DNA from 3 places in the Paenibacillus sp. MT86 genome. Region 2 is predicted to be linked to each of the others. Evidence: a T-box and tRNA genes for the amino acid it is inferred to sense, from the RefSeq annotation. Region 2 holds a T-box; the other regions hold tRNA genes.
What was found. A T-box is a leader RNA that pairs with one kind of tRNA and senses whether it is charged. The one in region 2 lies ahead of leuS (leucine--tRNA ligase), so its partner is inferred to be a tRNA-Leu.

Region 1 (4,173 bases), 3.0 Mb from region 2:
ACGGAGCATCCGTTTGTACTTGCCGTACAGGGAGGAATATGTTACTTTTACGACAAAGGAATCATGGGAGGTCTTTGGGATGGATTGGTTAAAGGAGCGGATTGTTAAAGAAGGCGTCGTGTTGTCGGATCAGGTGCTGAAGCTGGATGCCCTGCTGACGCATCAGGTTGATCCGGCATTGATTATGGACATGGGCCGGGAATTTGCGGCGAGATTTAAAGAGAGCGGCGTGACCAAGGTCGTTACGCTGGAATCCTCCGGCATATCGGTTGCCTTTGCCGCAGCGCTTGAATTGGGAGTCCCCATGGTATTCGCCCGGCGCAAAAAAACGCTGCTCGCCGATCCAGACGCCTTGTGCGAGCGGGTGCCGTCTTTCACCAAAGGCATTGTCACGGATATCATGGTGTCGCGCCAGTTTATCGGCGAGGGCGATAAAGTGCTCTTCATCGATGACATTATTGCAAACGGAGACGCCGCGAGAGGGCTGATCAAAATCATTGATCGGGCCGGGGCGGAATTAATCGGGCTTGGCGTTGTGATCGAAAAGAGTTTCCAAGCCGGGGCGAGAACGCTGCGCGAACAGCATGTTCACGTGGAATCGCTTGTCACCATATCGTCGCTTGAGGGTGGGAAGATTTCGTTCAGCTAAAACTTAAGGTCTCCTTAGGCTTGTCTTGGACCGATTGTCACGGGCCGGGTCTTAGGTCATGAACGGTTGTACCCTAGTCTAAACGAAGAGAAAAAATGGTAATTTGAAGTGAATGATAATGGGATTTCCGCCTAAAATCTCAACTAAATCTTTTCGCCTCCGTGATTTTCGCTTATAATAAAGAGGTAGGCAAGAGAGAGGAGGCAGCAACATGGGGAAACAACCTGTAACCGAGCCGTTTTTGATTGAGAAGCTGAATGAAGCGAAGGTACATTTTGAACGTGCTTTGGATTGTAAACATACGGAGTTTGATGATCTATATCCCTATATGATTGAACATCCTCAGTTCTTCTGGTACAAACGCTATGTTGCCTGGTCAGAACTGCTGACGATTGCCGGATTGTGCGAGGAGGTTTCCTTCGAATGGAAGGAACAGTTTACGCCTCAGCAGGTCGAATATATCGAGAAGCGCGTCATGTCTTCCACCGTGCTGGATTATTGGTACGAGAAGAATGACAGCATCGAGCCGGCTCAGCGTTAATGGGTATATAGAACATCTCTTAATCGGGATGTTTGTCGATATCGCAACGCATTCAAAAGACCTAAATGATTTCATTTAGGTCTTTTTTTGCACAGTAAGTGATGAAGGAGGCATGGCGATGATCAGCGATGAAAGACTCGATGAGCTGCGGATCTCCGGCGAACTGGTCCGGGTTGTGCGGGATGGGCTGGAGACCAATGATATTATAGGGTTCGTCGTAGCCTGGGACCCGGAGCAGGTTATCATCCGCCGCAGAAACCGGCGGGTCGTTAAACTGGATCGGCGCTACAGCTACCAGCTCAAAAAAGAGCCAAGAGTCAGCCCGGTCGAAGAATAAGCATAGATCTCGAATTCGTCGGACAACTTAACCTCGGAACTATTTTTTCGGGAAGAGGTGCTTTTGGTTATGGAAATGTCCAATGACAAGGTCTCGGCATACAAGAATGAAATTCAGAATTTGAAGCAGAGCATGCCGGACATGGCAGAAGCGTATCATCAGTTCACCGGCGTTTGCTTTCAGGATGGCGAGCTGGATGCGAGAACGAAGCAGCTGATCGCGCTTGGGATCGGATTGTTTGCCAACAATGAGCTGTGTACCTTCTACCATATGGAGGAAGCCCGTGCCAAGGGAGCCTCGGATGCTCAGATCATGGAGGCCGTAGCCGTGGCGTCTGCCGCCAGCGCGGGACATGCTCTCTCGCAGGGACTGACCCGCGTGCAGCATAACCTTCATTGATCTGTGATAGAAAATAACCGCCCCCCACAGCGCTTGTACAGCCGGGGAGGCGGTTATTCTTTCGTTTAAGGAACGGCGATGTTAGCGCGCGAAAGCAGCGGCAGGAGGATGGGCTTGCTCGGAGGAATCGCTCTCAGGCGGAACCAGTCCGAGATACGCTCGCATGCGATCCATCATCTCCTCACGGAAGGATGGCCATAGAATGTTCATCGACCCAATGTACCCCCGGCAAGCATATCGTGCCTGAATCCCGTCCTTGCTTTGCCCGATGTCATATACCTTGATCGCCCGCTTGGTGAATTCCTGCTTCACCTCGCGAAGAAGCACTGCAGCACGTTTGGCGCCGTTTCCTACAACCTCTACGTACAATTGAGGGGTTTTGAATACCCCGCTCTCCTGAATGATCCGGCAATCCCGTTCAAACACCTTATGAATGAACATCAGCAGCAGGTAACTCTTGATCAACGCCCGTTCTTCCGTTGTAACAGCCTGAATGGCCATCAACATCACCGCCTTTATATAGAAAATGGATATTGAATGAGAACTTATGTTCTTATTTTAACCGAAAACAAGGTTTTTAATCAAGTTCAAAAAAAGTGTTGACTCGATTTATTTAGCGTGATATTATATATCTTGTCGCCGCTGATAAGAGCTTGGCTCGAAGGTGGACAACATACATGCGGTCGTGGCGGAATTGGCAGACGCGCACGGTTCAGGTCCGTGTGGGCTTACCCCCGTGGAGGTTCGAGTCCTCTCGACCGCATCTTAATGAGAAAGCTCGTAAACTGTTCTTGCAGTTTACGAGCTTTTTTGCTTTGGAATTCTATGGGACTGTTCGATGCAATCGATAGCCAATGCGGCACAGCCCGAAATTACCGCTGACCTCCGCGGCACGAAACGAATAGGAGAGCCAACGATCTTACGGTGGCCGGCAATCTTCTGCAATCCGTCGGAAATGCGCTGCAGGTGATTGCGGAAGCGGAGGATTCCTGATTAACATTTATGCCTGTAATTACATATTTGAATAGCTTTTCTCAAACAATACGGTTAGGTAAGGCTATCATGATGATGAGTGGAAAGGGGCGTAACAATGCGGAAAAGATATAGACAATCGATTATCTTGCTGTGTTTGGTATGGGGGATCTCGAACGGAGCACAGATCGGGTACGGGGCGGGGGTGGTCAATGCTCCTGATTCGTTCAACCATGATACTCGAAAAATGCACGAAGAATCCGATCACAGCAGATCCGGCCAGGAAAAGAAGCCGAATAAGCTGGCCGTCATTATCGATGATTTTGGCAATGATCAGAAAGGGACCGAGGAAATGCTCAATCTGCCTGTCAAAATCACGGTGGCCGTGATGCCGTTTTTGCCGACGAGCAAGAAAGATGCCGAGGCCGCGCACCAGCAAGGGCATGACGTCATTATTCATATGCCCATGGAGCCTAAGCAGGGCCGGTCTTCCTGGCTTGGACCGGGTGCTATCTTAAGTTCGCTCACCGATGAGGAAATTCGTAAACGCATGGAGGAGGCAATCGATTCGGTTCCTTATGCCGTTGGGATTAATAATCACATGGGCTCCAAGGTTACCGGGGATGAACGGGTCATGTCCATCGTGCTCGACGTTTGTAGGGAGAGGGGGCTGTTCTTCGTCGACAGCAAAACGAATTACTACAGCGTGGTCGGCAAACTGGCAGCGAAGAAGGGAATGCCGTCCATCGCCAACGATATCTTCCTGGATGACGTTCATACCGTTCAGCATGTGAGCAAGCAGCTGCAGACCGCGGCGCAGCATGCGGAAGAGAGAACTTCCTGCATTGCAATCGGCCATGTTGGCGTATATGGAATCCGGACGGCAGAGGCGCTGAAAGGCACGATCCCGGAACTGCAAAAAAAGGTGGAGTTCGTCGGGATCAGCGATCTCGTCAGGGAGCACTCAAGCTGGCGGCCTGATCCGCTGCGCTCGTATTAGATCTTCCTTGAGCACAGAAACAGGTCCGGCATCGAGTGACGATACCGGTGGAAGGTCCAAACGTTAAGATCAGCCGAGACCGGGTATGAATATAAAACGAACGGCCTTCAGCGCAAGAGTCCCGGTGATTCCGAGTCTCATGCTTGGAAGGCTGTTTATATGTTGCGCTATATTATCGGATGCGGGCATCGGTGAGTTTGAATTGACCTACCAGCTGCTGCATCGATTTCGCTATGGCTTCGACATTGCCTGAGGTGTACCTTACGCTTTCGATT
Region 2 (4,173 bases):
CCTCAATGCACTAGCCGGCGAAATGCTGCTTGGCACCGGCAAGCTGCTAACGGAGGAGGGCTTCTCCCCCGAAGAGCTGCAAAAGCGGGTGGCGGTTCCCGGAGGCATCACGGCCCAGGCTCTGGCACTGCTGGAATCGAACCTGAACGGGTTGTTCTACCAATTGATCCAAACCACACACGACAAGTATGAGGAGGATTTGGCCAAACTGGATGCTGCCTTCGGTTTTACGATTAACCGGCCACGATATTGACCAGTTTACCCGGTACGGCAATGATTTTGCGAATACTCTTGCCTTCCAGCGCCTGCTTGACATTTGGAAGGGAGAGGCTATGTTGTTGCATGGCTTCTTGGTCCATGTCTTTCGCGATTTTGGCGCGTTCCACGATTTTGCCGTTGACTTGCACCACGATCTCGACTTCTGCCTCTACGGTCCAAGCCTCGTCAAACTCAGGCCATGGCACGTAAGTTACGCTCTCCGTGTAGCCTAAACGGCTCCACAGCTCTTCAGCCAGGTGAGGGGCAAGCGGGGAAAGCAGTTGGACGAAGTTCTCCATCGCCTTGCGAGGAAGCACTTCGCTCTTGTACCCCTCGTTGATGAATATCATCAACTGGCTGATCGCTGTGTTAAAGCGCAGATGCTCAAAGTCGTCGGTCACTTTCTTAATCGTTTTGTGCAGCGTGCGTTTGAATTCGTCCGTACCCTCGCCATCCACGATTTTAGGATTCAATTGACCGTCGTCTCCGATGAACAGACGCCATACGCGGGAAAGGAAGCGGTGCGTTCCTTCAACGCCGTTGGTGTTCCATGGCTTCGTCGCTTCCAGCGGCCCCATGAACATTTCGTATACGCGCAGCGTGTCAGCGCCATACTCGTTCACGATATCGTCCGGATTGATGACGTTGCCGCGGGATTTACTCATTTTCTCATTGTTGTTCCCCAGGATCATGCCCTGATTGACCAGCTTCTGGAAAGGCTCCTTCGTATCGACGACGCCCAGGTCATACAATACTTTGTGCCAGAAGCGCGCATACAGCAAGTGCAGCACAGCATGCTCCACGCCGCCGATGTACAGGTCAACAGGCAGCCATTCCTTCTGTTTCTCCTTGGAGCACAGTTCGTTATGGTTATCCGGATCGATGTAACGCAGGTAGTACCAGCAGCTGCCGGCCCATTGCGGCATCGTATTGGTTTCGCGGCGGGCTTTCATGCCCGTTTCGGGATCAACCGTCTCCACCCACTCCGTCACGTTGGCCAGCGGCGATTCGCCGGTTCCGGACGGTTTAATCTGGTCTACATCCGGCAGAAGCAATGGAAGCTGATCTTCCGGCACGGTCTTCATCGTTCCGTCTTCCAGATGCAGAATCGGAATCGGCTCGCCCCAATAGCGTTGACGGCTGAACAGCCAGTCGCGCAGACGGTAGGTTACCTTCTTCTTGCCCTTGCCCTCTTTCTCCAGCCATTCATTCATCGCCTGAATAGCCTCTTCATTATCCAGCCCGTTCAGGAAGCCGGAATTCACGTGCGCGCCGGTGCCGGTATATGCTTCCTCCTCGACGTTTCCGCCTTGAACGACTTCAATGATCGGAAGACCGAATTGCTTCGCAAACTCCCAGTCCCGGCTGTCATGTCCCGGAACCGCCATAATGGCACCGGTGCCGTAGCCGGCAAGCACGTAATCCGCGATCCAGATCGGTACCTTGGCGCCGTTTACCGGATTGACGGCATACGCGCCCGTGAATACGCCGGTTTTATCCTTGGCCAGATCCGTCCGCTCCAGGTCGCTTTTACGTGCTGCCTGATCCTGATAAGCCTTCACCGCTTCGCGCTGATCGGCTGTCGCAATTTTGTCCACGAGGTCATGCTCCGGTGCCAGGACGCAGTAGCTTGCCCCGAACAGCGTATCCGGACGAGTGGTGAACACCTCCAGATGACCATCATACCCTTCGATGTCAAAACGGACCTCGGCGCCCGTGGATTTGCCGATCCAGTTGCGCTGCATATCCTTCAAGCTTTCGCTCCAGTCCAGCTCGTCCAGATCCTCCAGCAGGCGATCCGCATATTCGGTAATGCGCAGGATCCATTGGCGCATCGGCTTGCGTACGACCGGATGGCCTCCGCGTTCGCTCTTGCCGTCGATGACCTCCTCGTTCGCCAGCACGGTGCCGAGCGCTTCGCACCAGTTCACCGGAACCTCGGCCACATAGGCCAAGCCGCGTTTATAGAGCTGGATAAAGATCCACTGCGTCCATTTGTAATATTCCGGATCGGTGGTGCTGATCTCGCGGTCCCAGTCATACGAGAACCCGAGGGATTTGATCTGGCGGCGGAACGTATCGATATTCTGCACGGTGAACTCCCGAGGATGTTTGCCCGTGTCCATCGCATACTGCTCTGCCGGCAGGCCGAAGGCGTCCCATCCCATCGGATGAAGCACGTTGTATCCGCGCATCCGCTTGTAGCGGGACACGATGTCCGTTGCCGTGTATCCCTCCGGGTGACCTACGTGCAGGCCTGCGCCCGATGGGTACGGAAACATATCCAGCGCGTAAAATTTCGGTTTGGACGAGGAATCTTCCGTTTTAAAGGTTTTGTTCTCATCCCAGTATTGCTGCCACTTCGGTTCGATGGCCTGCGGCTGGTAGCCGTGGCCGGTTGGTTGATTGTCCGTCATACTTCATTGCTCCTCCTTCACAGTCGAGAGGCAAGGCCTGCGCCATTGCCCAAAAAAACAAAAAAACCTCATCATCCATAGCGTTGATCGCTAGGGACGAGAGGTTTGATTCCCGTGGTACCACCCTAGTTAGCCAAAGGCATGCTTTGCCTTTCGCTCCCTTTGCATCCTTATCGCGGATAAGACGACGATGCTTCATCGGCCGATTCTGCCGGAATACAGCCCTCCGACGGCCGGGTTAACACCATTGCTCCGAGGCGAGTTCATCCCTATCGTCAACCGGTTTTCACCAGACACCGGCTCTCTGCATGATCGAAATTGGAACGATTGATCCTCATCATCGCGTTCATATTACCGTTTTAATGTGGCTATTATACCCAAAAAGCGCGGTCAAGTCAACGAAAGCTCTTCTCCGCTTCTGCGGTAATGTTCCGGCGTGGTCCCGACCATGGCCTTGAACATCCGGCTGAAATGGGCCAAATGCTTGAAACCGGACGCCTGGCTGATCTCCGTTATGCTCAGATGGGGGTGGAGCCTAAGCATGATTTTGGCCTGGTTGATCCGCCGGTGATACACATATTTGAACACCGTCGTTCCGGTCACTTCCTTGAATAAGGAGGATAAGTAGTGTTTCGTGATATGCATGTCGCGGGCGATTCCCTCCAGCGTCAAATCCAGCATATAATTTTCCTCGACAAACGAGACGACATGCTGGACATGCCGCTCCTTCTCCGAGATCGAGTCGTGATCCTGCACGGCGGCCTGGCACCAATCGGCGATGACGTACATCATCTCCTGGATTCGAAGGGTCATCCGCTCCTGGCGAAAGCCGGCCGTGGAGGACGACAGGCGGTGTATATCGGCCAGCATCCCTTCGAATTCTTCCCGGTTCTCCCCCGTCAGCGTCATGCGATGATTCCGCAGCGTTTCGAAGGGGTCCAGCAATATCGATTTGGCCGTCTCCGAAAGCCCCCTGCAGACCCAGGCCGGATCAAAATGCAAAATGCTCCTGACATATCTGGAATCGGGTTCAACGTTCGGACAGTGCAGCGTAAGCCCGTTCATCAGGAGCAGATCCCCCGGTTTCAGGGTGAACACGGAATCGCCGATCAAATACGTGCAGCGTCCCTCATGGAAATAATAAATTTCATAAAAAGCATGCGAGTGAAACCGCCCTCCCGACAGCGGCTGTTCATTGTAGTAGGTCAGATCGAACGGCGCTTGAAGCTGCATGCGGTCAAAGCCTGGCATCATATCGACAGATGAGGTCATTTAGAGAATCGCCCCTTTAGCGATTTTGGAGTCGTCTAACCCCCAACCCTCAACGTAACGGGGTTTTCTCTATTATAAATGATTTTAGGGAATACGCACGGCTTCATTTTGGGCAATCACGCACAATTCTCCGGCCTTGAAGGCATGCTCCTGGGACATGGCATGTTCCGTGCGTTCCAGGCAGTCCAGGATAAGCTCCCCGAAAAACGGATAGCCCACTTTCCCC
Region 3 (4,173 bases), 3.3 Mb from region 2:
GTATTATGTGATGTTCTTAAAAAACCATTGCAAAAAGACGATAGTATATTTATAGTACATTAGATATAAACATCATAGGAAGGAAGAACTAAAATGAGATTTGTAAAATCATTATTGGTATTCTCACTCTTGGCTATCTTGATTGTTTTTCCAACAAACGTATTTGCGGAAGGTCAGATTACAGTATCGATTGATGACAGAAATCTGACCTTTAATAAGCCGCCAGTGATTGAAAATGGAACTACACTTGTCCCTTTTAGAGCAATATTTGAAGGTTTGGGTTTGAGCGTTGGTTGGAATCCTAAGACGAACACTGTTACAGGACAAAAAGATGGACTAAATATTCAGTTAAAGATTGGTGATAAAAAGTCAACTGTAAATGGAAAAACCATCACATTATCTGTTGCGCCTAAAATAGTTGAGGGAACTGTGTTTGTACCTCTACGATTTGTTACAGAAGCAGGTGGAGCGAAATTAAATGGAATTGACCCAAATATGCATATTGATATTCTTTCGAGTTTATCAGTTCAACTTTATGATGCTATAGGCAACGGGGATTTAGTGAAGTTGAGAGAAGTTCTTGATAAAGGTGCTAATCCAAATGTGAAATGGTTCTCAGGTGTAGTTCCTTTAAGTAGTGCAATTTTTGGTGAAAATATTGGGGCTGTAGAACTTCTGATTTCAAAAGGCGCAGATGTTAAGAATCATCAGGGACTGCTCTCTAGTGCAGTTTATGTGGGGAATCTTGACATAGTAAAGTTATTAGTTGATGCTGGTGCTAATCCTCATTGTAGTGTTGGTGGCTCAACTGCATTAAGTTATGCAAAATATGAAAATCAAACTGATATTGTAACTTACTTTGAATCAATTCCGATAGTTCAAACATGCAATAGTTCTAACTTTGTTCCGACCCAAGATAAAAATTTCAATCTATCATGGGGGATGAGTGAATCACAACTCAAAGCAACTAGGAGCGATAAACCTGCTTTAACAAATAAATTAGATAACGGTAATAATCAACTCATTTACACTCATAAATTTGATTTAGGTGAAAAAGGAAAAGTTCGTTATACTTTTGATTCAAATGGATTGAGTGAGGTTTTGTTTTTAACAGATAGTACTTCTGACTTCGATATACCATATGGCGTGTTTGCAGGTCAAATTATAGATTTAAGTGATGTATACAACAATGGTGAAATGCCGAGCAGTACTACTTGGAAGGTAGATAGCATCACAATTAACGCCTACAAACAGGTCTATGGTAATGATAAAAAGGGAATGAACGAAATGGCTATTAGGTCAAAGGAGTTGACTCTAAATGCCACATTTGAAAGTGCTGACAGCAACATCTTATTGTCCATGTATAACAGTGGTACGTTCGATAAACCAAGTTATGTTACAAGTGTAAGATATGTAAAGAAGTGATAAGTCAGTCCCTTTAATGTTAAGAACTATCCTAACTCATTAATTATGACTTAGGGTGGTTCTTTTTATGTATATAGTTCAGTAACACACTATCTTCATAATTTTCCGTGACCACTTTACATAGTATGAGAGCCACTATATAATTTAGACAAGTGTTCTGAAAAGTAAGTGGTCAACCTTAAATAAAACCTTATAAATCAATGCGGTAGTGGTGGAATGGCAGACACGCTATCTTGAGGGGGTAGTGGGTGTATACCCGTGGAGGTTCGAGTCCTCTCTACCGCATACTTCATAAAGAAGCTGTTTATCAAGTGGAATTCCCTTTGATAAGCGGCTTTTTTTGTTATGTTCTTCGCGTGCCGGGATCATGCTGCAGCTATGGTGAAATGCCTTATTTATCGTTTCAAATTGCCCTGAAAGTTTAAAGAGTACATGTAGAGACATAATAGGGCATGAAGGAGATGAACGAGCATGAAACCATTATACACAGCAGATGTTAAAGTCGTCGGAGGGCGGGAAGGCTCCGTTGAATCTACCGATGGCGTTCTCAACCACAAATTAAGCATGCCGAAAGAGCTCGGAGGTCCGGGCGGAGCCGGAACCAATCCGGAGCAGCTGTTCGCGGCCGGTTATGGCGCCTGCTATGAAAGCGCCCTGGCCAACATCGCCCGCAAGGAGGGCGTCGAGCTGAAGGATGTCGTGATCCACTCCCAGGTGTCGATCGGAAAAGACGAAGGCGCTGACGGCTTTAAGCTGGCCGTGAAGCTGAAGATCGAAATGCCCGGCATCGAACGAAGCCAGGCGGAGGATCTCGCGAAGAAAGCGCACGCGTTTTGCCCGTATTCCAAAGCAACCCGGGGCAACATCGACGTGGAGTTAAGCGTAAGCTGACGATGGAGGATTCGGATGGCTCTCTAAAATGGGGGTCATCCTTTTTTGTCGGCTAAAGTCGCTCGATATGAAACTTTTTACATGATACGCCGTACTTCAGTTAAAGCTATGCATTGAAAGGGGCGCTTGGAATGCGAATAGAACAAATGATAGAGGAACGGTTTGTATGCAGCAAATGCGGAGGGAACCACTGCCAGACGAAAGAGGTCTCGATGTCCGGGGCAGGCTTGAGCAAAATGTTTGATATTCAGCACAATCATTTCCTATTTGTTTCCTGCACGAACTGCGGATATGTGGAAGTCTTCAACCCGGATATATTGGAAGGTAAAAAGAGGGGGCAGCTGGGCTCGATCCTGGATGTGTTCTTCGGTTGACATCACCCCTAAAATTCTTTAATATGACTAAGTACCAGAAAGTACAAACCAGTCATAAGGAATTTAAATAAAATAAACGGGTGATGAACATGCCATACAGACCGCAGATTGCAAATGTGACCACAGCTGGAAGCAATGAAAAGGAAGGGCTTTACGAATTCATTATCCACACGGCTGACGGAACGGATATTCGCGTATTCTATAACCGCTTCCCGGAATGGAAACTGACTGCGCTTAGCCGACTTGGGAAAGTACCTTGCCCGGTTTGTCGTAAGGATTTCATATGCAAATGCATGGAGAAATTCTCGAACGAATTCGACCAGCAGATGAGAGACGGCGAGTGGCTGAACAAAGCTGCTGAGTAATAAACCAATAAGCGTACTTGATCAAGCGTAGGAGAGGGCTCCTGCGTTTTTTCTTTTTTTATGGCGTGAAGGGAGCGAAGAAAATATGAAGGATCGTGCAACCGAAAATCATGAGGAATATGCAATTGTGCTGATTGATGGCGTGTGCCATATGTGCCAGGGGCTGACCCAATTCATTATCAAGCGAGATCCCGCGGGTGCTTTCCGGTTCGCTTCGCTGCAATCCGAGATCGGTCAGGAGCTGTTGAGGCAGGTAGGGCTCGATGGAGATTCGCCGGAGACGATGGTGCTGATTGAACAGGGGAGATATTACACCAGATCGACGGGAGCTCTTCGGATTGCGCGGCGTCTTCGTTTTCCTTGGCCGCTGTCGTATGTCCTGATCCTGATACCCCCTTTCTTACGGAACCTGGTGTACCGCTGGGTGGCGAAGAACCGTTACCGGTGGTTCGGGCAATCCAGTGAGTGCATGGTGCCGACGCCGGACATTCGGCGCCGGTTTTTATCCTGATTCCGCTTGTTTTAATGATGATGCTCTGCCGTGCCTTCTTGGAATGTCGGAGTTCCCGCCTCCAGGTAGGCAAGCTCGGCCTCGGACAGTTTGCCGACGGCGAACGGTTTCTGGGGAATGATGATGGAGCCGTTGTTGCCGCTGTGCAGCTTGATGAAATACAGCCCCTCTTTATCGAAGGTTTTGGTCACCGTATACACGCCATCTCCCACCTCGACCGCATCCGTCATGGGATCCCGAAGGGAACCGTCATGACTCCACAGCTCGTAGTGGACAAAATCCGCACCGGGCACTCTTTTGCCGTCTTGGGTAAGGATAATCTCGATGGTCTCCGGCTGTTGGACGGATAATACATCCGGAATGTTCACCTCGGCCATCAGCGGAATTTCTTTTACATACCGGTCGGCTGCCTCGGGACTGGCCGAACAAGCGCTCAGCAGCAGAACCGATAGCAGTACGGTTATAATAATACGGCCTTTCACGATCATGAAACCGCCACCCCTTATTTTTGATTAAGTCCTAAGCGAATCAGGCGTTCAGGAAAGCCTTGATCGCCGGTATCTTCCGCACGATGACAGAATCGATGATCCACACGATGATGAGAGAC

Region 1: it encodes a tRNA-Leu, which carries the amino acid that the T-box ahead of leuS (leucine--tRNA ligase) is inferred to sense. The anticodon was not compared.
Region 3: it encodes a tRNA-Leu, which carries the amino acid that the T-box ahead of leuS (leucine--tRNA ligase) is inferred to sense. The anticodon was not compared.

Annotation. Positions count from the first base shown of each region.
Region 1 covers NZ_CM179499.1:5,010,066-5,014,238, reverse strand. Annotated here, with positions in the region: gene AC3RCL_RS22555 (xanthine phosphoribosyltransferase) at 80-649, shown strand; gene AC3RCL_RS22550 (hypothetical protein) at 861-1,190, shown strand; gene AC3RCL_RS22545 (hypothetical protein) at 1,309-1,527, shown strand; gene AC3RCL_RS22540 (carboxymuconolactone decarboxylase family protein) at 1,597-1,926, shown strand; gene AC3RCL_RS22535 (YhjD family protein) at 2,008-2,427, opposite strand; tRNA gene AC3RCL_RS22530 (tRNA-Leu) at 2,606-2,689, shown strand; gene AC3RCL_RS22525 (divergent polysaccharide deacetylase family protein) at 3,017-3,898, shown strand; gene AC3RCL_RS22520 (methyl-accepting chemotaxis protein) at 4,071-4,173, opposite strand, start outside.
Region 2 covers NZ_CM179499.1:2,042,211-2,046,383, reverse strand. Annotated here, with positions in the region: gene comER (late competence protein ComER) at 1-253, shown strand, start outside; gene leuS (leucine--tRNA ligase) at 234-2,675, opposite strand; T-box leader at 2,765-3,025, opposite strand; gene AC3RCL_RS08795 (AraC family transcriptional regulator) at 3,066-3,947, opposite strand; gene AC3RCL_RS08790 (Gfo/Idh/MocA family protein) at 4,032-4,173, opposite strand, start outside.
Region 3 covers NZ_CM179499.1:5,772,070-5,776,242, reverse strand. Annotated here, with positions in the region: gene AC3RCL_RS26110 (stalk domain-containing protein) at 94-1,425, shown strand; tRNA gene AC3RCL_RS26105 (tRNA-Leu) at 1,628-1,710, shown strand; gene AC3RCL_RS26100 (organic hydroperoxide resistance protein) at 1,897-2,316, shown strand; gene AC3RCL_RS26095 (zinc ribbon domain-containing protein) at 2,448-2,690, shown strand; gene AC3RCL_RS26090 (hypothetical protein) at 2,780-3,055, shown strand; gene AC3RCL_RS26085 (thiol-disulfide oxidoreductase DCC family protein) at 3,141-3,566, shown strand; gene AC3RCL_RS26080 (FixH family protein) at 3,578-4,054, opposite strand; gene AC3RCL_RS26075 (PepSY-associated TM helix domain-containing protein) at 4,095-4,173, opposite strand, start outside.